DNA from 3 places in the Paenibacillus sp. y28 genome. Region 1 is predicted to be linked to each of the others. Evidence: predicted binding sites of a transcription regulator. Region 1 holds the regulator's gene; each other region holds the start of a gene.
What was found. Region 1 encodes LexA, which represses DNA repair genes until DNA is damaged. Its sites were predicted from a motif close to CGAACATATGTTCG; they were not measured.
Positions count from the first base shown of each region.

Region 1 (7,816 bases):
CGGCAGTCTGGAGCTGTCGGCCGACGCGCCGATCCGCGAGCCGTACATTGCGTATATGCAGGGTGGACTTACGTATTCTCACGTCAAATTCGGTATCATTCAAGCGCTGGGGAATATGCAGCGGTCCGGGCTTTTATCACAAATGTAACAATTTCTTACATTTAAAACCTGACATTCCTTGACACATTTAAAATATAACGCTACAATGTAGTTATCACACAGTTTTGGAGTGGTGCAAATGAGTGACGATTTACGCCGTAATATGGCATTGTTCCCGATTGGTATTGTTATGAAGCTGACCGACTTAACGGCAAGACAGATTCGATACTATGAACAACATGAATTAATTATTCCGGCCCGTACATCCGGAAACCAGCGTCTGTTCTCGTTCAACGACGTTGAACGGCTGCTGGAAATTAAAGCGTTGATTGAAAAAGGCGTCAATATCGCCGGGATTAAGCAGGTCGTCAAGCCAATGGACGCCGAATCCGAAGAAGCGACTGTCATCAATGAACAAACCGAGGTGAAGCGCAGGGAGCTGACGGATTCCCAGCTGCACAAGATGCTGAAGCAGCAGCTGCTGACCGGTAAACGGCCGGGCCAGGTTTCACTGATTCAAGGAGAGCTGTCGAGGTTTTTCCACTAGACCGTATGCGTGCGAATTGCTCCGCCATTCGATTTGGCTCGCACACAGGCCCGTCCCTGCGATAAAGGGCGATAAGGCCGACAATCTAGCATTAGATAAAGGAATATATCCACCCTAGGAGGCGTTGCATTTGGCTTACACAAAACAGGATATTATGCGCATTGCCAAAGAACAAAACGTACGTTTTATTCGCCTGCAGTTCACCGATCTGCTCGGAACGATTAAAAACGTTGAAATTCCCGTCAGCCAGCTGGAGAAAGCGCTTGATAACAAAATGATGTTTGACGGCTCCTCCATTGAGGGCTATGTCCGGATCGAAGAATCCGATATGTACCTGTACCCGGATCTGGATACTTGGGTCGTATTCCCATGGGTGACAGAGGATCGCGTGGCACGTTTGATTTGTGATATTTATTTGCCGGACGGACGCCCGTTCCCTGGAGATCCGCGCGGAATTTTGAAGCGCTGTCTGAAGGAAGCGGAAGAAATGGGCTATACGGCAATGAATGTCGGCCCGGAGCCGGAGTTTTTCCTGTTCAAAACCGATGAAAAAGGAAATCCGACCAATGAGCTGAATGACCAAGGCGGGTACTTCGACCTTGCGCCGACAGACCTTGGCGAGAACTGCCGTCGTGAAATCGTGCTCACACTGGAAGAAATGGGCTTCGAGATCGAAGCATCTCACCACGAGGTTGCGCCGGGACAGCATGAAATCGATTTCAAATATGCCAATGCTTTGAAGGCGGCCGACCAAATTCAAACCTTCAAGCTGGTAGTAAAAACGGTGGCCCGCCAGCATGGCCTTCATGCAACGTTCATGCCGAAGCCGCTGTTCGGCATGAACGGCTCCGGAATGCACTGCCACATCTCACTCTTTAAAGGCAACGATAATGCGTTCTACGATGAGAAAGACCGTCTCGGCCTGAGTGCATCGGCGCGTTACTTTATGGCAGGTATTTTGAAGCATGCCCGTTCATTTGCAGCGGTAACCAACCCGACGGTCAACTCCTATAAGCGCCTTGTGCCTGGTTATGAAGCGCCTTGCTATGTAGCCTGGTCTGCCAGCAACCGCAGCCCGATGGTTCGTATTCCGGCATCCCGCGGCCTCAGCACTCGGATTGAAGTACGGAATCCGGACCCGACAGCCAATCCGTATTTGGCTCTGGCGGTTATGCTGTTCGCAGGACTTGACGGCATCAAGAATAAAATGGCTCTTCCGGCGCCAACTGACCGCAACATCTACGTTATGACGGAAGAAGAGCGCGAAGAGCAAGGCATTCCAAGCCTGCCGCTCGATCTGAAGCAGGCGCTTGACGAATTGCTGACAGACGAAGTCATCTGCGAAGCTCTGGGCGACCATGCGCTGGCTCACTTCTACGAGCTGAAGGAAATTGAATGGGATATATTCCGTACCCAAGTGCATCAATGGGAACGTGACCAATACTTGACGCTGTATTAAGACATTTCATGTCGGGAGTGTATACAAGCAGCTCCAAGCATGGATAATTGTGATGAACAAATGGAATCCCCGCTAGCTGATGGCTGGCGGGGATTCTGTTTGTTCAAGTCCGATGGTTTAGTTTACAGTCCGAAAAAATGGAAGTGTGGCAGGGGAATGCCAAGAATAGAGGAAAAAGCATAAAGCGCCCTGCCTGATAAGGCAAGGCGCGATTACTACGCGATTACCACGCCATTACTTTGAGGCGCTTCTTTCCGCAATTGACACGCATCAAGCGTTGCACCGCCTTGGCAGCAGAGCGGGTAGTGCTGGTCATTAATTATAATGAAACAACACTATCAAACAAAACTACCAAAAAATGATAGATGAACAGGTAATGCAGCACTTCCAGGTTAACGCTGCTTGCAAAACAAACGCCCGACCGGCATTTATGCTGGCGGGTGTTTGTTTATTTGTGCTTGTTTATGTGCTACATCCGGCGAAAATCGCGGAACAAGCCAATGACTTTACCTAAAATGGTGACTTGCGTCAAAAGAATCGGCTCCATTGTTGAATTTTCCGGCTGCAGACGAATGTGGTCCTTTTCCTTGTAAAACGTCTTGACGGTAGCCTCATCATCCTCATTCAGAGCAACGACGATATCCCCGTTATTGGCAGTGGCTTGCTGGCGTACGATTACCATATCGCCGTTGCGGATGCCGACCTCAATCATACTATCCCCGACAACATTCAAGACAAACACTTCTTCATCACGAGTAAAATCGGCAGGAAGCGGAAAATAATCCTCGATGTTCTCGGCGGCGGTAATTGGTTGCCCTGCAGCGACTTTCCCCAGAATCGGCACTCGAGAAACGGAGAGGGCAAAGTCACCGAATGCATCATCGTTGTTCAGCACTTCGATAGCGCGGGGCTTCGTCGGATCGCGTCGAATAAGTCCCTTCTTCTCAAGGCGGTCCAAATGTCCGTGAACGGTGGAGCTGGAGGCTAGGCCGACGGCTTCTCCGATTTCACGAACGGAGGGCGGATAGCCTTTCTCGCGTACTTCGTTCTTAATAAAATCAAGAATCGCTTGTTGACGGTTTGATATTTTACCCATAGCCATCTCCCCAAACATATGTACTATATCCAAAGTATACCACAGAACCGGAGTTCGTACAAACATAAGTTCTAATAAGTAGAAAGTGTTTTAAACGCGCCAAAAACGTGAAATAAAATGCGAAAATATGTTCGTAACTATATTGACGGAAACAAGTGTTCTTGTTAGGATATGTACAAGAGTTAATAAGAACACTTGTTTGGAGTGAGCGAAATGGAACACATAAACGCACAGCGTAATAAACATATTCTGAAGGTTATTTTCTTTATTTGCATGATAGGGCTCAGCTTTTTGTGCGGGGCGCTCGTGCAGGCGTACGGTGAAAGCGGAGAGGCGCAGTCCGATACGGTGGAGCAGGTGCAGGAAGAAGCTCCCGGCGAGGCTTCAGATACAGATAAGAACGGACACGCCACACCCCATGGACATTCAAAAGCAGTGATTGTGGCGGCGGGAGATACGCTCTGGTCGATTGCCCGGGAATACGGTCCGAAGGATGCGGATATCCGGGAAAGCGTGTATCATCTGAAGCGCATCAACAAGCTGAAGGGAAGCACAATAACTATCGGACAAACGCTTGTTCTTCCATTTTGAAACGAAAGCACAAGAAGTACGGCTTACACGGGTAGAAAACTTGACAAGCAGCGCTGCGGCATGTCAGAGTAAGAAGGTATATCTTGTGTAACGGAGGAAGCCAATGATTGATGACCAAAAGATCGCACGTATTAATGAATTGGCCCGAAAAGCCAAAACAACAGGACTTACCAAAGAAGAGCTTGCTGAGCGGGATGATTTGCGCCGCCAGTACTTGGCGGGCATCCGGCAATCGTTAAAGAATCAGCTGGACAACATTGAAATTGTTGATGATGTCAAGCCGCATTAAGACTGTGGTTAAGGATTTCTAGGGCCTTTCAGCAAAAAGGCAGCGCTTTAAGGGAAGCAATGAACGCAGTGAAAGGGGAACGGTATGTCTCGCAAGTGGGAACGAATGGTTCAAAAAAATACAAAGCAAGTCAATAAAGTGCGCGGTAAATCAGGCCAGCAGGCGATCCAAAGCGGCAAAGCTGCGGACGGGGGAATTATCCATCGGGGAAGGAGTATTCTTTACAGCGTATTGCTGTGGGGGGTCTCCTTATTCATGTTTGTAGCCTACGTCGGAACGGAACTGCAGGATGGCTGGTATTGGTTTACGGTTATCGCCTACTTTTTACTTGGTTTGTTTATCTTTTTCCTGAAACGTCCTTATTTGAAAATCGGCAAGGCGTTCCTTGCGACACGTCGATGGAACCGGGAAAAACGGATTGAAGCTTCAGAAGTAGCCAAAATTGTGCTTGCGCCAAGCTACGTTCAGATTGAACCGGCAGGAAAAGGTCAGCGCTGGGTGTTCAGCAAGCCTTTCAACCTGTTTCCTGTTCAACGCATGACGGAGGATTTGCGCGAGTTTGCAGAGCGAAATCACATTGAAGTATCGGAAGTAACAAAATAATATGACATCATGTTTATGTCCATCATGAACTGAAACAATCAAAAGGGGATTAAGCTACAATGGCAATTAAAGCAGTATTATTTGACTTGGATGACACCCTGCTGTGGGATGACCGAAGTGTAAAAGAAGCCTTTGAAGCCACTTGTCAGACGGGAAGCGCAGAAACAGGCTTAAATGCGGTTGCTTTGGAAGAGAGCGTACGTAAGGAAGCGCGCGCGCTGTATGAGTCGTACGAAACCTTTCCATTTACGAAAATGATCGGGATTAACCCGTTTGAAGGGCTGTGGGCAAATTTTGCCGAAGGGGATCAGGAGGAATTCTGGAAGCTGCGCAAGCTTGCTCCGGTGTACCGCGAAGAATCCTGGTACCGCGGTTTAAAAGCCCTCGGTACGGACAACCGCGAGCTGGCTTCGAAGCTGGCTGAGATGTTTCCGGCAGAACGCCGTAAACGCCCTTACATATACGAGGAAGAGACATTCCAAGTCCTTAACGCTTTGAAGGGAAAAGTGAAGCTGCTCCTGCTTACGAATGGTTCGCCTGATTTGCAGAAGGAAAAGCTGGCCGGCGTGCCTGAGCTTGCGCCTTACTTTGACCACATTATCATCTCCGGGGAGTTTGGCAGAGGGAAGCCGGATACGTCCATTTTTTATCATGCTATGAACCTGCTGCAAATTACTCCGGAAGAAGGCTTAATGGTAGGGGACAAGCTGACCACGGATATTCTTGGTTCTAATAGCGTTGGAATGCATTCTGTTTGGGTCAATCGTCACGGCGCACAGCGTTCGGATGAAATTGTTCCGGCATATGAAGTTAAACACTTGTCTGAGCTGTTCGGCATTATTGAGTCCTTGGCCTAAGCGTAACCGGCGGTTAGCGCCTTCAGTTCCAGGTCTGGAATGGCAAGATCAGGCCAATAGCTGTCCGATGTGGCGTCATGTAATGATGATCAAGCACCAAACGTCGGTATTTCGGTGTAGAAATCAGACGGTCTTCCGCTTGACCTTGATGACAAAAGGGCTGCTTGTTCACATGAATACGGCTTGAAACGAGCGGCTTGGCATGAGCGTGGCAGCTAGAAGCAGCCGGCAAGCACGCGTTGTGGCGCCATTGAATAAGTCTGGCGTATTCAACAAAAACCCGATCCGCTGCAAGCGGATCGGGTTTTTGTTCTTTTCCGTGCCGTGCTCGTAATTCCGAATGTTCGGCGCGCTTTTCATGACACCGGCCAGCCTGATTCAAAGCAGCGTACGTCATGTACAGCTAACTGCTGCCCAGATGACGTCAGGTGTTAGACGGCCTTACGCTTTTTGGAACGTTGGGTCTTCGAACGGGTGAGCAATCCAGCCCTCAGTTTCGATAAACAAGCGGACTGCGACGATTTTACGGTTTTCCATCAAGGTGAAGAAGTGTGCAAAGCCTTCCGGAACGGAGATAACGTCACCAGCTGTCAGCTCAACATCAAAATATCCCACTTCTTCAGAGCCTTTAATTACGAAGATGCCTTTGCCGGCAGTAATCGCACGAACTTCATCTTCCGTGTGCGTGTGCACCTGTTCGAATTTTTTAAGCAGCTCTTCCAGGTTCGGCGTGGCGTCGGACAAGGAGATGAGGTCCCATGTACGGTAACCGCGGCGCGCAGCCAGATCGCGGATTTCCGCATCAAAGGTTGATAAAATTTGCTGCTTTTCTTCGTCGGTCAGAACGAATTTCTCTTGCAATTCTGCAGGCAGCTTGCTTGGGTCCCAATGTTCATACAATACCTCGTGTTTTTGCAGGAACGCTCTTACCTCAGCTTCACCGGTGATGCGCTCATTTGTATTGCGAATGCGAATTTCAGCCATGGATAATTCCTCTCTTTCCAATCGGAAATGTATAGTATAACTAGTCTACTTTGATTATAGTGTAAAAACGGGTTGTTGTCGATTAGCATATTTAAAAATATACTTAAGCTTGCAGCGCGATTTTACAATGAAAACGAACGAATTTACTTTAGGAGAAGAACCAGTTTAATCTGGACGATTACCGGCAACAGGATGTCGATAAAGCCCCGGTAAATTCGTTATGACGTTAGAAATCACCACCAGGGGGGACAGCGCGATCGGCGTATTGCTGCTTTCATGAAATGCGTCGAGTTCTATGCGTGCAGATCCCGGTGCGCAGTGTGGCGTCGCATGTCGCATGAGGGTTGTAATCACAATAAAGATTGAAGAACAGAATAGAGCGGGGCAGCTTGAAGCATTCGCTGTTTAGAGCTGATTGGGACGGCTAATCAAAGCTGCAGCGGAAGCCTGCTTGCTTATTACAGCCGGTTTGACGAAAATCCGGATGTGGTCGACCGACCGCCGTCATGCAGCGAAACACCTCGCGCTGGGAACTGCGACGCGGTGCGGAAAGAAGCGCAAGCCGTATGATGCGACCGACAGCGAACAAAGATAGCCATCGCCCCCATCGCCCGGTTCTTTTCTGTCCAATGGAGTCGGCGGATATAGATGCCGCATATAACGGCTGTTTTTCCAATTAAAAGAAAATTTCAGGAATTCTCATACGAAAATAGGCGTTTGTCCATGCTTTACTTCACTTCGGTGAACAATTCTGTTACACTAAAATTTATCAAAATTTGCATACGGAAGCAGGGAGAAGGACGTTCATGAGCAGCAAACCACCCATTCAAGAAGAGTTGAAAAAAAGAATCCTGATTCTCGACGGCGCAATGGGCACGATGATTCAGGCCGCTGATTTGACAGAGAAAGATTTTGGCGGAGAAGAATTTGACGGCTGCAATGAATTGCTGTCCATAACTCGGCCGGATGTCATTTCCCGCATTCATGAGATGTATTTGGAAGCCGGAGCAGACATTTTGGAGACGAACACGTTTGGCGCGACTAGTGTCGTTTTGGCTGAATACGATGTACCGGAACGGGCCCGGGAGTTGAATCTGGCGTCAGCCCGCCTGGCTGTTGAAGCGGCCAAAAAATACTCGACACCGGAGAAGCCGCGCTATGTTGCAGGCGCACTTGGACCTACAACCAAAACGCTGTCGGTTACCGGGGGCGTAACCTTTGAACAGCTGGTTGAATCATATTATGAGCAAACCGTCGCTTTAATCGAGGGCGGTGTCGATGCGATTTTGCT
Region 1 is NZ_JBBBNV010000001.1:315,524-323,339, reverse strand. It holds gene WBG83_RS01395 (methionine gamma-lyase family protein) at 1-148, shown strand, start outside; gene WBG83_RS01390 (MerR family transcriptional regulator) at 239-646, shown strand; gene glnA (type I glutamate--ammonia ligase) at 777-2,105, shown strand; gene lexA (transcriptional repressor LexA) at 2,575-3,201, opposite strand; gene WBG83_RS01375 (LysM peptidoglycan-binding domain-containing protein) at 3,415-3,792, shown strand; gene WBG83_RS01370 (DUF896 domain-containing protein) at 3,896-4,081, shown strand; gene WBG83_RS01365 (hypothetical protein) at 4,166-4,684, shown strand; gene WBG83_RS01360 (HAD family hydrolase) at 4,744-5,541, shown strand; gene WBG83_RS01355 (hypothetical protein) at 5,564-5,938, opposite strand; gene WBG83_RS01350 (1,2-dihydroxy-3-keto-5-methylthiopentene dioxygenase) at 5,983-6,525, opposite strand; gene metH (methionine synthase) at 7,332-7,816, shown strand, end outside.

Region 2 (7,816 bases), on a different contig from region 1:
TTATTGTCGTGCGTGACGACATTCCAATCGAGACGGTGTCCTCCGAGATGCTGGAGGGCAATATCGGGAAGATTGATGTCAGCCAATTCGTCCAGTTTACGGCCAAACGGTTCAAGGAAGAGCTGAAAGCCTTGGAAGCTAAAGGAATGAAAGGGCTCATTATTGACGTGCGCAACGATCCGGGCGGCTTGCTGCCTGCAGTAGTGGAAATCGCCGAGCCGTTTGTAGCGAGCGGAAAGCCAATTCTGCAAATCGAGGATCGGGATGGCAACAAAAAGCCGGAGCTGTCCAAAGGGACCGGCAAAACATATCCGATTGTCGTACTGATTAATGGCGGAAGCGCCAGCGCTTCGGAGATACTGGCCGGTGCGCTGAAGGAATCGGCGGGCGCCACGCTGGTCGGCCAAACGAGCTATGGGAAGGGCACCGTTCAGGTGACGTTCGAGAAGGAAATGGGCGACGGCAGCAACATCAAGATGACCGTGTACAAATGGCTGACGCCAAATGGGAACTGGATCCACAAAAAAGGGATCGCGCCTGATGTGGAGGTCGAGCAGCCTTCGATGTTCAAGGCTGTGCCGATGACGAAAAAAACGACCCTCAAGCTGGACATGACCGGCGACGATGTCAAGAATCTGCAGGTTATGCTGGATGGGCTTGGACTCAAGCCCGGCCGTACGGACGGTTATTTCAACGATAAAACCGAGCTGGCGGTCAAAGCCTTCCAGCGGCTGAACAATTTGCCAATGAACGGGGAAGTCGACGCACAGACAGCGCAAAAAATCGAGGAAGCGGTGTATAAGGAAATCCGCAATCCGAAGAACGACCTGCAGCTGAAGGAAGCCTTGAAGGTAGTGCAAGGCTTGGTGAAATAATCAGGACGGTCCCGGCCGGAAAAAGCTGAATACGGCAGGATTACAAGGCGGTACTGTCGAATACGTAAAGAAGGCTGATTTATCCGCCTTCTTTTTTTCTTGGTTAAATGAGGGTGTCATCCTTCATAGGATATGATGCCGACGCGGGGTGATCGAAAACGATATGGATTTGGCTCTGGATTTGTTATGGCGCGTGCTCTTTGCGTTCTTTCAGCTGCTGACGCAGCCGTTTTATTATATCGGGTTGCTGCTGATTATCCTGAAATACAGGCGGCAAATTTTCTTTGAACGGAAGCTGTTCGCCACCAAGCTTCACTCTTTGGTGGCCGAAACGTGGCGAACCATTTTGTGGGGCGCCTTGGCTGGCGTGGCGGTATCGCTTCCAATGGCGTACCTCGGGGCTGTCTTGCAGCCGGAGGCCGTGCTGCTGCTCTGGGGAGCTGCCATCGTGCTGGTGCTTTTGAAAATCCGGTTTCTCTGTATGGCTTATGCGGCCGGTCTGCTTGGTGTTCTCCATGCTTTGGTAGGCTTATTGCCGCAGTGGGCGGCCTCTCCCTCCTGGCTCTGGTTGACCGGGCCGCTGGAGAGGCTGCACGTTCCGTCTTTGCTGGCGCTGGCGGCGCTGCTGCACTTGGCAGAGGCGCTATTGGTTCGTTTGCAGGGGGCAAAGACGGCCAGTCCGCTGTTTTTCTCCGGGAAACGGGGGAAAATTGTCGGCGGATATACACTGCAGGGCTGGTGGCCGGTTCCGTTGTTTTTGCTGGTGCCCCTGCCGGGGGCTGTATCTTCGCTCCCCTGGGAGCCGTTGTTCGGGTCCGGCTTATGGTCACAGGGCTGGGCATTCGTTGCTTTCCCGGTTGTCATCGGCTTTGCGGAGCGGACGGTTACCCGTCTGCCGCAAATCAAAGCCCGAAAAAGTGCCCGGCTGCTGTTCGTGTACGGTATGATTGTGCTTGGCTTATCGGGTCTGGTGCAGGTCCAGCCGTTATTTACGATAGGAGCGTCCTTGCTGACCGTGCTGCTGCATGAGCTGATGATTGCCTACAGCAAGTGGGAGGAGCGAGAGCAGAGCCCGCTCTTTGTGCATGACGCCCGGGGTCTCAAAATATTGGCTGTGCTGCCCGGCAGCCCGGCGGAGGAGATGGGGCTCCTGGCCGGGGAAATTATCGAGAAGGCCAATGGGCACAGAGTCCGGCGAAAAGAGGATCTTCATTTGGCTCTGCAGCAAAATTCGGCATTCAGCAAGCTGGAGGTGCTTAATTTGGCCGGCCATACCAAGTTTGTCCAGCGGGCGGTTTATGCCGGCGAGCATCATCAGCTGGGTATTCTGCTGGCTCCGGATGAGCAGGTGCCGTTTTATGCCGAATTTGAGGAGCCTAGTGTCTTCGCCTTCCTGAAAAAAAGACTTTCCGGGTTGAAGCGAAATTCCAAATCGATGTAAAGGCTTTTGCGGTCCATTGAAAAAGAGGGCTTCGTCTTGGAAACCAAGACGAAGCCCTTGTTTGCGGATGTCCGGCTTATGGGGAGCTGCGCAGGACGACGATCTCCACCCGCCGGTTTTTGGTGCGGTTCTCTTCCGTATCGTTCGGGGCGACTGGCCGGGTATCGGCGTAGCCGGTAAAAATAAATTGGCTGGAATCCAGCTTGGCGGTTTCGACAAAGTATCGCAGCACGGAAAGGGAGCGGGCTCCGGAAAGTCCCCAGTTGTCCTTGTAAAGCGCGCCCGTAGCCAGTGGCAGGTTGTCGGTATGGCCTTCGATGCTTATTTTGCTGTCAAGCTTCGGAACAAGCGCCGCGAGCTGCTCAAGAATAGGGGATGCCGCCGGCTTCAAGTCGGCTTTGCCGAGATCGAAGAGAAACAAGTCCTTCAGGGTAATGGAAATGCCTTTCTCCGTATCCCGGACGGATACCTCGGCTTCCAGATGGTTCTCCGAGATATAGTCGTTTATGATTTTTAATGCATCCTGAAGCTTCTGCTCCTGCGCCTCGCGAGCCTCTTGCTCTGCACGCTCCTTGTCCGCAGCCTCCTGGTCCGTCTTTGGAGACGGATTCATGCTGCCATTAAGCCCTGACCCGGCCTCCAGAAGGCTGTCATTTTTGTTAAATTGGAATTGCAGCGATTGGGCCAAGGAATCATATTGATTTGCATCGATCTTGCTGACGGAATAGAGGATGACGAAAAAAATGAGCAGCAGCGTAATCAGGTCTGCATACGTAATAAGCCACCGTTCATGGTTGGGGCCGTGATCTGTTGTTCTACGCCGCCTCGCCATCGTCGGTTCCTTTCTCCTGCTTGGCCGGGCCTGTCAGTTCTCCGGGAAGGAAGGAGGTTAATTTCATCCGGATGAGCTGCGGGTTTTCCCCGGCTTGAAGAGCCAGTATACCTTCCAGCATCATTTCCATTTCAATCGTCTGTTCTTCGCTGCGCTGCTTGATTTTGGCGGCAATCGGCAAGTAAATGATATTCGCGCTGGCCACACCGTATAATGTAGCGGTAAAGGCCGTAGCGATTGAACCAGCCAAGGAAGCCGGATCAGCGAGGTTGCTGAGCACGTGCACCAGCCCCATCACGGTTCCGATAATCCCCATTGTAGGGGCATAGCCGCCGGCGGATTCGAATATTTTGGCCAGGTTGCTGTAGTTTTTTTCTACTGCATCCATGTCGAGCTCCAAAATTTGTTTAGTCAGCTCGGGATCGGTGCCGTCTACAATCATCGTGAGCCCTTTACGCAAAAAAGGGTCCTCGTGCTCCATGGCCCGGCTTTCCAGCGAAAGAACGCCTGCCCGGCGCGCGGTTGTCGCCATATCTACAATTTCTTGGATGATTTTGTCCGGGTCGCGCTGCTTTTCACGAAATGCAATGGATAATGCTTTGGGGAGTTGACGCAGCTGTTTTTTGGGAAAACTGACAATAACAGCACCGATCGTGCCTCCAAATACGATGAGGGCGGCGGTCCCGACAAGAAGTCCGTTAATATGCCCCCCTTCGAGCAAATAGCCGCCAACTAAGGCGGTAAGCCCGATAATAATGCCAATCCAGGTGGTGATATCCAAGAAATATTCACTCCATCCTATATAGTGGAACTAAAAAAAAACGGCTTCGGGCGAAATCTTCATTTGCAACGTATTGACAAAAAAGGTATAATATCAAGGGGAACAAGCATTCGCACAGATGAACAGGTTATCATGACTTATATCGGAATTTAACGCCATAATTATTATAAATTTTGTAGAACTTAAGTCAATGGTCATACATTATCCCGAACGATAGGTGGGAATTTATGAGTGAGCATGAAAAGAGCGACATTGTAGTAAGCAGTAAAGGCTTTGAGCTCGTTTCCGAGTTCGCGCCCCAGGGTGACCAGCCGAAGGCTATTGATGAGCTGACGGCGGGCATCGCAGCCGGGAAGAAGCATCAAACCCTGCTTGGTGCGACAGGGACGGGGAAAACATTTACGATCGCCCAAACGATCGCCCGCTTAAACCGGCCGACATTGGTCATTGCTCATAACAAGACGCTCGCGGCTCAGCTCTGCAGCGAGTTCCAGGAGTTTTTCCCAAATAATGCGGTGTCGTACTTTGTCAGCTACTATGATTACTACCAGCCGGAAGCGTACATTGCTTCATCGGACACCTATATAGAGAAAGATTCCAGCATTAACGATGAGATTGATAAGCTGCGCCACTCGGCCACCAGCTCGTTATTTGAACGGCGGGACGTTATTATCGTTGCTTCCGTCTCCTGTATTTACGGTCTCGGTTCTCCGTCGGAGTACCGGGATTTAGTGCTGTCTTTGCGCACTGGAATGGAAAAGCCTCGCAACGAGATTTTGCACAAGCTGGTGGACATTCAGTACCAGCGCAACGACATCAATTTCATCCGCGGTACGTTCCGTGTGCGGGGCGATGTTATCGAAATTTTCCCGGCCTCCCACGGAGAACAAGCCATTCGGGTGGAGCTGTTCGGGGATGAGATTGAGCGGATTACCGAGATTGATGTTCTGACAGGCGAGATTTTGGGTGAACGTGATCATGTATCCATCTTCCCTGCGTCCCACTTTGTAACCCACCAGGACAGAATGAAGCTGGCGGTGGTGAACATCGAGAAGGAATTGGAGGAACGCCTTGCGGAGCTGCGAGAGAACGGCAAGCTGCTGGAGGCGCAGCGGCTGGAGCAGCGTACCCGGTATGACATTGAGATGATGCTGGAGGTCGGCTTCTGCTCCGGGATCGAGAACTATTCCGGACCGCTGACATTCCGCGAGCGAGGAGCGACGCCGTATACGCTGTTTGATTATTTTCCGGACGACATGCTGATTGTTATTGATGAGTCCCACGTGACGCTGCCTCAAATAAGGGCGATGTACAACGGGGACCGGGCGCGCAAGGAAGTGCTCGTTGAACATGGCTTCCGGCTTCCATCGGCGCTGGACAACCGACCGCTCCGATTCGAGGAATTCGAGCAGAAGGCGACCCAAATGATATACGTCTCGGCCACTCCGGGACCATATGAGCTGGAGCATTGCCCAGACATGGTACAGCAGATTATACGACCGACCGGACTTGTTGATCCGATTATTGAGGTGCGTCCGACAAAAGGTCAAATCGATGATCTGATAGGCGAAATTAATGAGCGGGTGGCGAAGGACGAACGGGTGCTCGTTACCACCTTGACCAAAAAAATGGCCGAGGATTTAACCGATTATTTGAAGGACGTCGGAATTAAGGTCCGTTATATGCATTCCGAGATTAAGACACTGGAGCGGATGCAGATTTTGCGGGATTTGCGGCTTGGCACATTCCACGTCCTGGTCGGCATCAACCTGCTGAGGGAAGGACTTGATTTGCCCGAGGTTTCGCTGGTCGCTATTCTGGATGCGGATAAGGAAGGGTTTCTGCGTGCAGAGCGTTCTCTTATTCAGACGATCGGCCGGGCGGCTCGTAATGCTGACGGACGTGTTATCATGTACGGGGATAAAATAACCGACTCAATGGACAAGGCGATTCGTGAAACCGAACGGCGCCGGACGATACAGCTTGCGCATAATGAAAAGCACGGGATTACGCCGCAGACGATTCGCAAAAAAGTGCGGGATGTCATCGAAGCGACGAAGGTAGCGGAACAGAAGTCCGACTACCTGACCGATCTGAAGGGCTCGAAGATGTCGAGGAAGGACCGCAAGTCGGTTATCGAACGGTTGGAAGCGGAAATGAAGGAAGCGGCGAAAAATTTGCAGTTCGAGCGGGCTGCCGAGCTGCGTGACGCATTGCTGGAGCTGAAAGCGCAGGATTAATGTAGAGAGGGTGAATGGAACGTGGCTAAAGATCATATCGTGGTTAAGGGCGCACGAGCCCACAATTTAAAAAATATCGATATCAGCATTCCCCGCGATAAATTTGTCGTGCTGACAGGGCTTAGCGGCTCCGGGAAATCGTCGCTCGCCTTCGATACGATTTATGCCGAGGGGCAGCGTCGTTATGTAGAATCGTTGTCCGCCTACGCCCGTCAGTTCCTGGGGCAAATGGACAAACCCGATGTGGATTCGATTGAAGGGCTGTCACCGGCCATTTCCATTGACCAAAAGACGACAAGCCGAAATCCCCGTTCCACGGTGGGCACCGTAACGGAGATTTATGATTACCTCCGTCTGCTGTTTGCCCGTATCGGCAAGCCTCACTGTCCCGAGCATGGGATTGAGATTACGTCTCAAACGGTGGAGCAGATGGTAGACCGAATTATGGAGTACCCCGAGAGAACGAAGCTGCAAATCCTGGCACCGATTGTGTCCGGCCGCAAAGGGGAGTATTCCAAGCTGTTTGCGGATGTTCAAAAGCAGGGCTTCGTGCGGGTGCGGGTTAATGGTGAAATCCGGGATGTTTCCGACAAAATCGATTTGGAAAAAAACAAAAAGCACCACATTGAGGTTGTCGTAGACCGCATTGTGGTTAAAGATGATGTGCAGAGCCGGCTTGCCGATTCATTGGAAATGGCATTGAAGCTGGCCGACGGCCGAGTCATCGTAGATGTTATCGATCAAGAGGAGCTGCTGTTCAGCCAAAATTATGCTTGTCCGGAGTGCGGGTTCAGCATTCGGGAGCTTGAGCCGCGCATGTTCTCCTTTAACAGCCCGTTTGGCGCTTGTCCGGATTGTGACGGCCTCGGCGTGAAAATGGTGGTTGACCCGGATCTGCTTGTGCCCGATATGACCCGGACGATTGAAGAAGGGGCCTTTGAAGCTTGGGCGGGCAGCACATCCAACTATTACCCTCAATTCCTGGCCGCGGTGTGCGAGCATTACGCAATCCCGCGCAACGTTCCGGTATCTGAGCTGACAGCGGAGCAGATGAAGAAGCTGTTGAATGGAACGGGAGGCGAGAAGGTTCGCTTCCGGTATGAGAACGATTTTGGCTTGATGAAGGATGCGCTTGTTCCGTTTGAAGGCATTATCCGTAACTTGGAGCGCCGTTACCGGGAAACGGCATCGGACGGCATCCGCGAGCATATCGAACAGTATATGAGCGCCCGCCCGTGCCATGCCTGCAAGGGGCAGCGTTTAAAGCCGGAGACGCTTGCTGTCACCATCGGCGGCAAAAATATTGCTTACGTGACAAGCCTGTCTATCGGGGATGCGTTGAGCTTCTTTGAGTCGGTGTCTTTGGATGAGCGGGAAGCTCAAATATCGCATCTGATTTTAAAAGAAATTCATGCCCGCCTTGGATTTCTGGTCAATGTCGGTCTGGATTACTTAACGATGGGCCGTGCCGCAGGAACGTTGTCCGGCGGTGAAGCACAGCGCATTCGTTTAGCCACACAGATCGGGTCCAGTCTGATGGGCGTGCTGTATATATTGGACGAGCCCAGCATCGGGCTGCATCAGCGGGATAACGATCGGCTTATCCGGACGTTAGAGCATATGCGCGACCTGGGCAATACGCTAATC
Region 2 is NZ_JBBBNV010000007.1:33,113-40,928, reverse strand. It holds gene WBG83_RS07985 (S41 family peptidase) at 1-875, shown strand, start outside; gene WBG83_RS07980 (PDZ domain-containing protein) at 1,024-2,316, shown strand; gene WBG83_RS07975 (flagellar motor protein MotB) at 2,393-3,148, opposite strand; gene WBG83_RS07970 (flagellar motor protein) at 3,132-3,929, opposite strand; gene uvrB (excinuclease ABC subunit UvrB) at 4,157-6,169, shown strand; gene uvrA (excinuclease ABC subunit UvrA) at 6,191-7,816, shown strand, end outside.
Region 2: uvrB (excinuclease ABC subunit UvrB) is a predicted target of LexA. The motif match lies at 4,029-4,042, and genes of this name have one in related genera.

Region 3 (7,816 bases), on a different contig from region 1:
CACCTCATACTCGTCATCATCCGAGACGGCTTTTTTTACCTTGGACCAGACAGAGCCGGCCCAGAGGCTGAATTTGGATTTTGTTCCCCCGTCCTCGGTCAGACTGGAGATGTACAGCTCCGTATCGGCGCCGATCGTAACCTCGTCGCCCTTGTCTACGACCTTGAGCACGACATATGAATCTGATCCGGTGGACAAATGATCGCCCTCATTCAAATACATATCCACAAAAGCGTCATAGGATTTCGAGCCGCCGGATTTCGTCACCAGCACCGTTCCTCCGACATCCGTCACCTGGGCAGTTCTCGACGATTTCGCCTCAGCCGGCCTCGGCAGGAAAACTGACAATATGCTAAATAGCAATAAAAAACATAGGATCATAGACAATGATGAACGTGTTATGTATCGCGCTTGCTTGCTAACCACTGCAAAACCCCTCTCCATTCGTTGTAGCCCTCCTTCATTTTACTTTGACCCTGTACAAATGACAATTCTTTCTTTTTGTAATAAAACACGAAAAATCACGATATTCCTCGACAAAACACACAAATTCCATATTGTGGGCCGTGTCAAATTACGCTACTATATTCCTGTGTGTAAAGGCCCGCATTTCAACCACAATAATGAGATAAAAGGTGTGTTTCTATTGAAAAAAGGTTGGTTACAAACGGTACTTATTGGTAATGCCGCCGTCATCCTGCTGAGCTTTCTTCTGTATCAGCTGGATACCCTGCAGGTGCTGCGCAATGCCCTGTTCGACTACAATACCCAATGGACGATGTCGCAGGAGCCGCATGAGGACATTGTGGTGGTCGGTATCGACGACGCCTCCCTGAAAGAAATCGGCACGTTCCCGTTTGACCGCAAGGTATACATTTCCGTCATCGATACGATGGAAAAGGCCGGCGCCAAGGTCATTGCCTTCGATATTACGTTCAGCACCGAAAGCAATCCGGCCAGCGATCAAGCACTCGCGGAAACACTTGCCAAGTACAAGAACATTATTATTCCTTCCTACGCCGTCACCGAGGACGAGTTCAACCGCAGCACGCGCGGCAGCAAAGATGACATGATTATGGCCCGCAGCCTGGAAAAGCCGATTCCGGCTATTGCCAAAGTGACGCAGACCGGCCACATCAATCGTTCCATCGACAGCGACGGGGTTATCCGCCGTACATGGCTGCAGCTCAACACGCCAGAAGGACCGATTGATTCTCTGGCCTTCAAAGCCGCCAAGATGGCCGGATACGACGTCAATCACTACTTGAATTACAGCCCGCAAAAGGAAATTTTCATCCGCTTTGACGCCAAATCCAAGGATTTTAACTACGTATCCATGGGCAAAGTACTGCGGGGCGAGGTCCCGGCCAGCTTCTTCAAGGATCGGGTTGTATTTGTGGGCTATACCGGAGCAGGCAACGACGAAGGCACGACCCCTATTGAAACCCATATGAATCTCGTGTATGCCCATGCCAATATCACATCGCAGCTGCTGAACGATAAGGCAGTGTTCCCTGCTGTGGACAAGGTCAGCCTGCTGTTGATGGCGGCTATGATGCTGCTTGTGGGCCTGGCTGCCTGGAGACTCCGATCCACATTTTCGGTCCTGCTATTTTTCGTTCTGATTCTGATTTTGTTCACCGGCCAATTTTTCATTTTCTCTGCGACAGGCCAAGTCGTTGACGTTATTTATCCAACCCTTGCGGCGCTGATTTCATTCCTCGTTAATCTTGCGATGAAAACATACTTTGAAACGAAGCAAAAAAATTACATTACCAAGCAGTTTGGCCGCTACATCTCGCCGGATCTGGTGAAAGAAATTGCCCGGCACGGACAGGAAATTCAGCTTGGGGGCATCAACCGGGATTTGTCCATCCTATTCCTTGATATCCGAGGCTTCACGCCGTTATCGGAGAAATTGACTCCGGAAGAGATTGTCGACTTCTTGAACATGATGTTTAACTTAATCACCGAGCAAACCTTGCAAAATAAAGGCACCATCGACAAATTTATCGGAGACGCCGCCATGCTGCTGTTCAACGCCCCGCTGGATGTTCCGTACCACGAGTATCGGGCCGTAAAAACCGCCTACGATATTCAGCAGGGAATGATTCAAGTACGCGAAGATATCAAAAAGAAGCATCATGTGAACATTGCAGTCGGCATCGGCGTAAACTCCGGGAATGTCGTTGTCGGGAATATCGGCTCCTATTTGCGTGTCGATTACACGGCAATCGGAGACAACGTGAACACGGCCGCCCGGATCGAGTCGAACACGGAGCCGAATCAAATTTTAGTTTCGGAAGCCACCTATGAACGAACCAAAGACTACTTCGAATACAACTATATCGGAGAAAAGCAAGTCAAAGGCAAATCCGTCCCGCTCCGTTTATACGAAGTAACGGGACACAAGCAGGCGCCTCAGGATTTGAAGCAGCCTTGAGCCAATAGGCGTCGTTTATCGCATTTCGGGACATGCTTACCAACTCTGCGGCATGTCCCGGTTCATTTTGTAAAGCTGCAAAGTATAAAGTCTGTAGCGGACTTTCACCGCCAAGTTATCGCCCATGCCGGGCGCACAACAATAAGGCCCCTTGCCGGATATATCCGCAAGGGGCCTTATATTGATTAAGGAAGTATTAGTTGAAAGGGGTGTCGGCGATTTTGATGGAATCTGTCGGGCAGCCGTCTGCAGCATCCTGCAAATCATCGTACAGATCCGCCGGAATTTCAGTTACGCCTCTGTTGCCGTCAGCTTCATAAATAACTTCGGCAAGACCTTCATCATCATAATCATAAATGTCTGGAGCCGTCGCGCCACAAGCTCCACAGGCGATACAGGTGTCTTTTTCTACCCAAGTATATTTTGCCATTGTTAGTTCCTCCCTATACTCTTCAGTCGATAGTTTGATGTTATTTCATCTAAAACTATAATATAAAACCTGTGAAAGTTCAAACCTTTCATTTCCAAAACCGATGCCAATTTAGCATGATACTTATGCCTCGGCGGAATTATTGCGAACTCGCAAGTTAGTATATCCGTTTCGTTTTATTTCAGACTGAAATGATTTTCCGGCTATTCCTGATCCAGTCCGCGCAGGCGCAGATGATCCATCTGCAGGGAAGTGCCGCGGCGTTTGTGGTTGCGAATCAGCGCAGAGGGATCATCGCCCAGCATCCCGGCCGTCAGCACGGCTTCTTCACCGAATTTGTCGCGAAGCTTGTCGACAATACGGGTCAGTTCTTCTTTGCGCGGCTGCTTCTCATAATCGAACAAATCCAGTTGAACGACAGCTGTTGTTGCGGCCTCCAGCCCCTGCAGGGTAACCCCGAGCAGCCGGGCCGGCTTGCCCTCGGGCCAGTGGCGCTCAAACAACCTGCAGGCCGCTTGATAAACCTCGTTAGCTTCATTGGTAGCAGCGACCAGGGTAACACTGCGCGTAATCGTCTTCATGCCGGGATCGCGGATTGTAATTTGAACAACACGGGCCACCAGCTGCTGCCTGCGCAATCTGCGGGTCACCTGATCAGACAAATTCAGGAACACCCGTCTGGCTTCCCCGGCATCAGTCACATCACTGGGCAGCGTCGTTGTATGTCCGATCGATTTGCTTTGTTCTTTTTCGTTCACGACCGGGGAATCGTCAATCCCGTTCGCCGCGCGGACCAGCACCGGACCGAGCACGCCGAAATGTGAAGCAAGCAGCGTCTCATTTGCTTTAGCCAGCTCGCCGACCGTATAAATATGGAGCTTCTTCAGCTTATCCGCCGTTTTGCTGCCAATGCCGTAAAGCGCAGAGCACGGCTGGTCCCAGAGAAGGACGGGAACATCCCGCTTTCGAAGCACAGTCATGCCGTTCGGCTTTTTCAGGTCGGATGCAATTTTGGCTAAAAGCTTATTTGGCGCTATTCCGATCGAGCACGGCAAATGCAGCTCGTCCCGAATGCGCCGCTGAATTTCGGCGGCAATCTCCAGCGGTGCCCCAAACTGCTTGGACCCGGTAATATCTGCGAAGCATTCATCAATGGACATCGCTTCAACAAGCGGGGTATAGCTGTATACAATTTGCATAAACTTGCGGCTGAAGGTGCGGTACAGCTCAAAATCGGGCTGCAGCAAAATCAGGTCGGGACAAAGCTTCACCGCCTGCCGGACCTGCATGCCTGTACGCACGCCGCGCGCCCTGGCCGCATAGGAGGAGGTCACAATAATGCCCCGGCGCAGCTCTACGCTGCCGGCGACCGCAATCGCCCTGCCGCGGTATTTCTCCGGCTCCACCGCTTCATGTACGGAGCAATAAAAGGCGTTCATATCAATATGGAAAATAACTCTCCCGTTTTTCGGATAATGCTCACTGGAGCTGGATCTGGTCATCACGGCTCACCCGTCGTTCCCTGAAATTTCGGCCTGTTCCGATTCTAATCGGCCTCGCCTGCCGTCAGATGCAAACACATATTCCCAGCATAGTATCCCTGCGCGGGCAGGTCAAGCAATAAACCGCCGGAACATCAGCGCTTTTTTATTCAGCAAAAATACAAGGGGATTTGTGATTTTTCCTATCAACATTCGGCCAAGAAGTGGTATAATAGAACGTAATGCTTTTTTGTGATGGAGACAGGAGGACAACACTATGTCAGATGTGGTCAAAATTTTCGACACAACCCTCAGGGACGGTACCCAGGGCGAAGGCATTAGCCTCTCCGTGGAAGACAAGCTCAAAATCGCCCAGAAGCTCGACGCCCTGGGAGTTCATTATATTGAAGGCGGCTGGCCGGGCAGCAACAACAAGGATATTGAATTTTTCAAGCGGATTCGGGAATTGAACCTGAGCCATGCCAAAATTACCGCCTTCGGCAGTACGCGCCGCAAAAACACACGGCCCGAAAACGACGATAACCTGAACCGTATTATCGAGACGGGCGTCAGTGTTGCGACGATTTTTGGGAAATCATGGGATTTCCATGTACACACCGCCATCCAGACTACACTGGAAGAAAACCTGCAAATGATTTACGACTCCGTCAGCTATTTGCGCAGCAAGGGTCTGGAAGTCATTTATGACGGAGAGCATTTCTTCGACGGCTACAAAAACAACCCGGAATACGCCCTGGATACGATCCGCAAAGCCGAAGAAGCCGGCGCCAACTGGATTGTGCTCTGTGATACAAACGGCGGCTCCCTGCCGGGTGAAATCAGCGATATCGTCACCGCTGTCCGCAAAGCAGTACAGGTTCCGGTCGGCATTCATGCCCACAATGACTGTGAGCTGGGGGTTGCGAACAGCCTTGCAGCGGTACAAGCTGGCGCCCGCCAGGTGCAAGGTACCATTAACGGTTTCGGCGAACGCTGCGGCAACGCCAATCTGTCTTCCATCATCCCTAACCTGCAGCTTAAGCTCGGCTTCCGCTGTATTAGCGACGAACAGCTGCAATCCTTGACCAGCGTTTCCCGCTACGTCAACGAAATCGCCAACGTTCACATGCCTGTCAACCAGCCATACGTCGGCACAGCGGCTTTTGCGCACAAGGGAGGCATCCACGTCTCCGCCATTTTGAAGCATCCCAAAACCTACGAGCACATCACACCGGAGCTGGTCGGCAACAAGCAGCGTGTTCTAGTTTCCGAGCTGGCGGGTCAAAGCAACCTCGTATTCAAGGCTCAGGAGCTTCAGCTTGATTTCAATCAGGACAACGCCAAGACGAAGGAAGTCATCCAGCGCATTAAGGACCTGGAGCATCAAGGCTATCAGTTCGAAGGCGCCGATGCGTCTCTGGAGCTTTTGCTGCGGGATGCTTACGGCACACTGGAAGAGAAGTTTGTGCTGGAATCCTTCAAGATGATTATCGGCAAATCCGCCGGCGAAGAAAGCGTCTCTTCCGAAGCAATTGTCAAATTAAACGTGAAGGGCGAATCCGTGTATATGGCAGCGGAAGGCAACGGGCCGGTCAATGCCCTGGACAACGCGCTTCGCAAGGCACTGGTGCAATTTTATCCCGATATTAAAAATATGCACTTGGCAGACTATAAGGTGCGTGTCATCGATGAAAAGGATGCAACCGCCGCCAAGGTTCGCGTCCTGATCGAATCGACGGATTACAGCAACAGCTGGAGCACAGTCGGTGTCTCCACCAACGTCATTGAAGCCAGCTGGCAGGCCCTCATCGACAGCATCCGGTATGCGCTGATCGGCAAGCAAAGCGTTACCCTTCAAGCAGACGGCGCTTCCGAGGACGACAAGGTCCGGATTATGAATCATTAATTGTTAAAAATAAATGCTGAAGAATACAGCACAAAGCCGGCAGCCCCGCCCTTCGCGGTTCTGCCGGCTTTTTCTGTCGGATTATATAATTTCGAACGGGTTTTTCAAGTAAAGCCGTGGCAATACTTGCGGCAATCAACAGGGAAACGTCGGGGCCGCCATCGAAACGGCCCGCACCGCGAGCAGCTTTCAGCACTCGGTTCCTGTAACAGCCGGTCAACATTTCCCGTTGCTCCAGCCCTCATTTTTCAAACAGGCTTTGCCCATCGGCTTTCCGCTCCAGCCTTATTCCAGCAGCAGCTTTACCCGCTTCTCCAGGTCTTCCGGTTTAATGTAATTAAAAGCATCCCGGATCGTGCCATTCTTATCAATCAGGAACGTTGTCGGAATCCCGCGGATACGGTACAGCCTGGTCGCCTCTTCCTTCTTGTCCAACAGCACCGGAAATTTGAATTGATAGGTAGCGACAAATTTGTTGACGTCGTCTATTTTGTCATTGGCTGTGACATTAACCGCATAGACATCAAGCCGGTCTTGGTATTTGTCCCCCAGCGCTTTAAGATAAGGCGCCTCTTCTTCACAAGGCCCGCACCACGAAGCCCAGAAATTCAAAAGCAGCGGTTTGCTCCGTGCTCCGCCGACATGATATTGCCCTCCATCAAGCCCTTGCAGTGAAAAGGCAGGAGCGGCCGAGTTAATTTTGGCCGATGTAATGGCGGTGAATTCATCTCCCTCGCTGTACGCAGCCAAGGTCGGCGCGGCCGGTTCCTTTTTCTCATCAAAGAGCATAAACGCAAAAATAAGCCCCACAATCAGAAAAGGAAACAAGCCCCAAGTCGTAAACCGGTTATTCATTGTATCGGCACCTCAGTAAGTATGTATTGTCAAGCCGGCAATCGCCGCTCTTTGCTAGTATGCACCAGTTCCGCCCGTCCCATAAGCAAGCAATATTAATTGAATTTCGGGGACACACTACAGCTATCTAACGCAAAGGGAGAGTCGTATGCAAACAACGAAGCGCAGAAAGCTGATGGTTTCCTTTGAAAGCGACATGAGTGACGCCGGTTCGGACGCAGCAGCACAAGGCTCGGAAGCCTCTTCGGCAAAAGGAAGCGTTCTGGTGTTTATCGCCCTTGCCAGCATCCCGCTTGTGCTTGTGCTCGGCAATTCCATGCTTGTTCCGGTTTTGCCGCAAATGCAGGAAAAGCTCGGGATTACCCAATTTCAAAGCAGTCTGCTTATTACCCTGTTCTCCGTTACGGCAGGTGTCTTCATCCCGGTTATCGGGTATTTATCCGACCGATTTTCCCGCAAAGCCATCATTATTCCGGCCCTGATTGTATACGGCGCAGCCGGCATTCTGGCCGGGTTCGGCGCAATTTGGAGCTCTTATTCCACCATTATTATCGCTCGTGCGATTCAAGGACTCGGCGCGGCCGGTACAGCTCCTATTGCAATGGCTCTTGTCGGAGATTTGTTCAAGGCGGGCACGGAAAGCAAAGCGCTCGGTCTGATGGAAGCTTCGAACGGCACAGGAAAAGTCGTCAGCCCGATTA
Region 3 is NZ_JBBBNV010000024.1:19,467-27,282, forward strand. It holds gene WBG83_RS17230 (FecR family protein) at 1-294, opposite strand, end outside; gene WBG83_RS17235 (CHASE2 domain-containing protein) at 647-2,443, shown strand; gene WBG83_RS17240 (ferredoxin) at 2,640-2,873, opposite strand; gene WBG83_RS17245 (DNA polymerase IV) at 3,077-4,375, opposite strand; gene cimA (citramalate synthase) at 4,632-6,260, shown strand; gene WBG83_RS17255 (TlpA family protein disulfide reductase) at 6,546-7,115, opposite strand; gene WBG83_RS17260 (MFS transporter) at 7,264-7,816, shown strand, end outside.
Region 3: WBG83_RS17245 (DNA polymerase IV) is a predicted target of LexA. The motif match lies at 4,447-4,460, and genes of this name have one in related genera.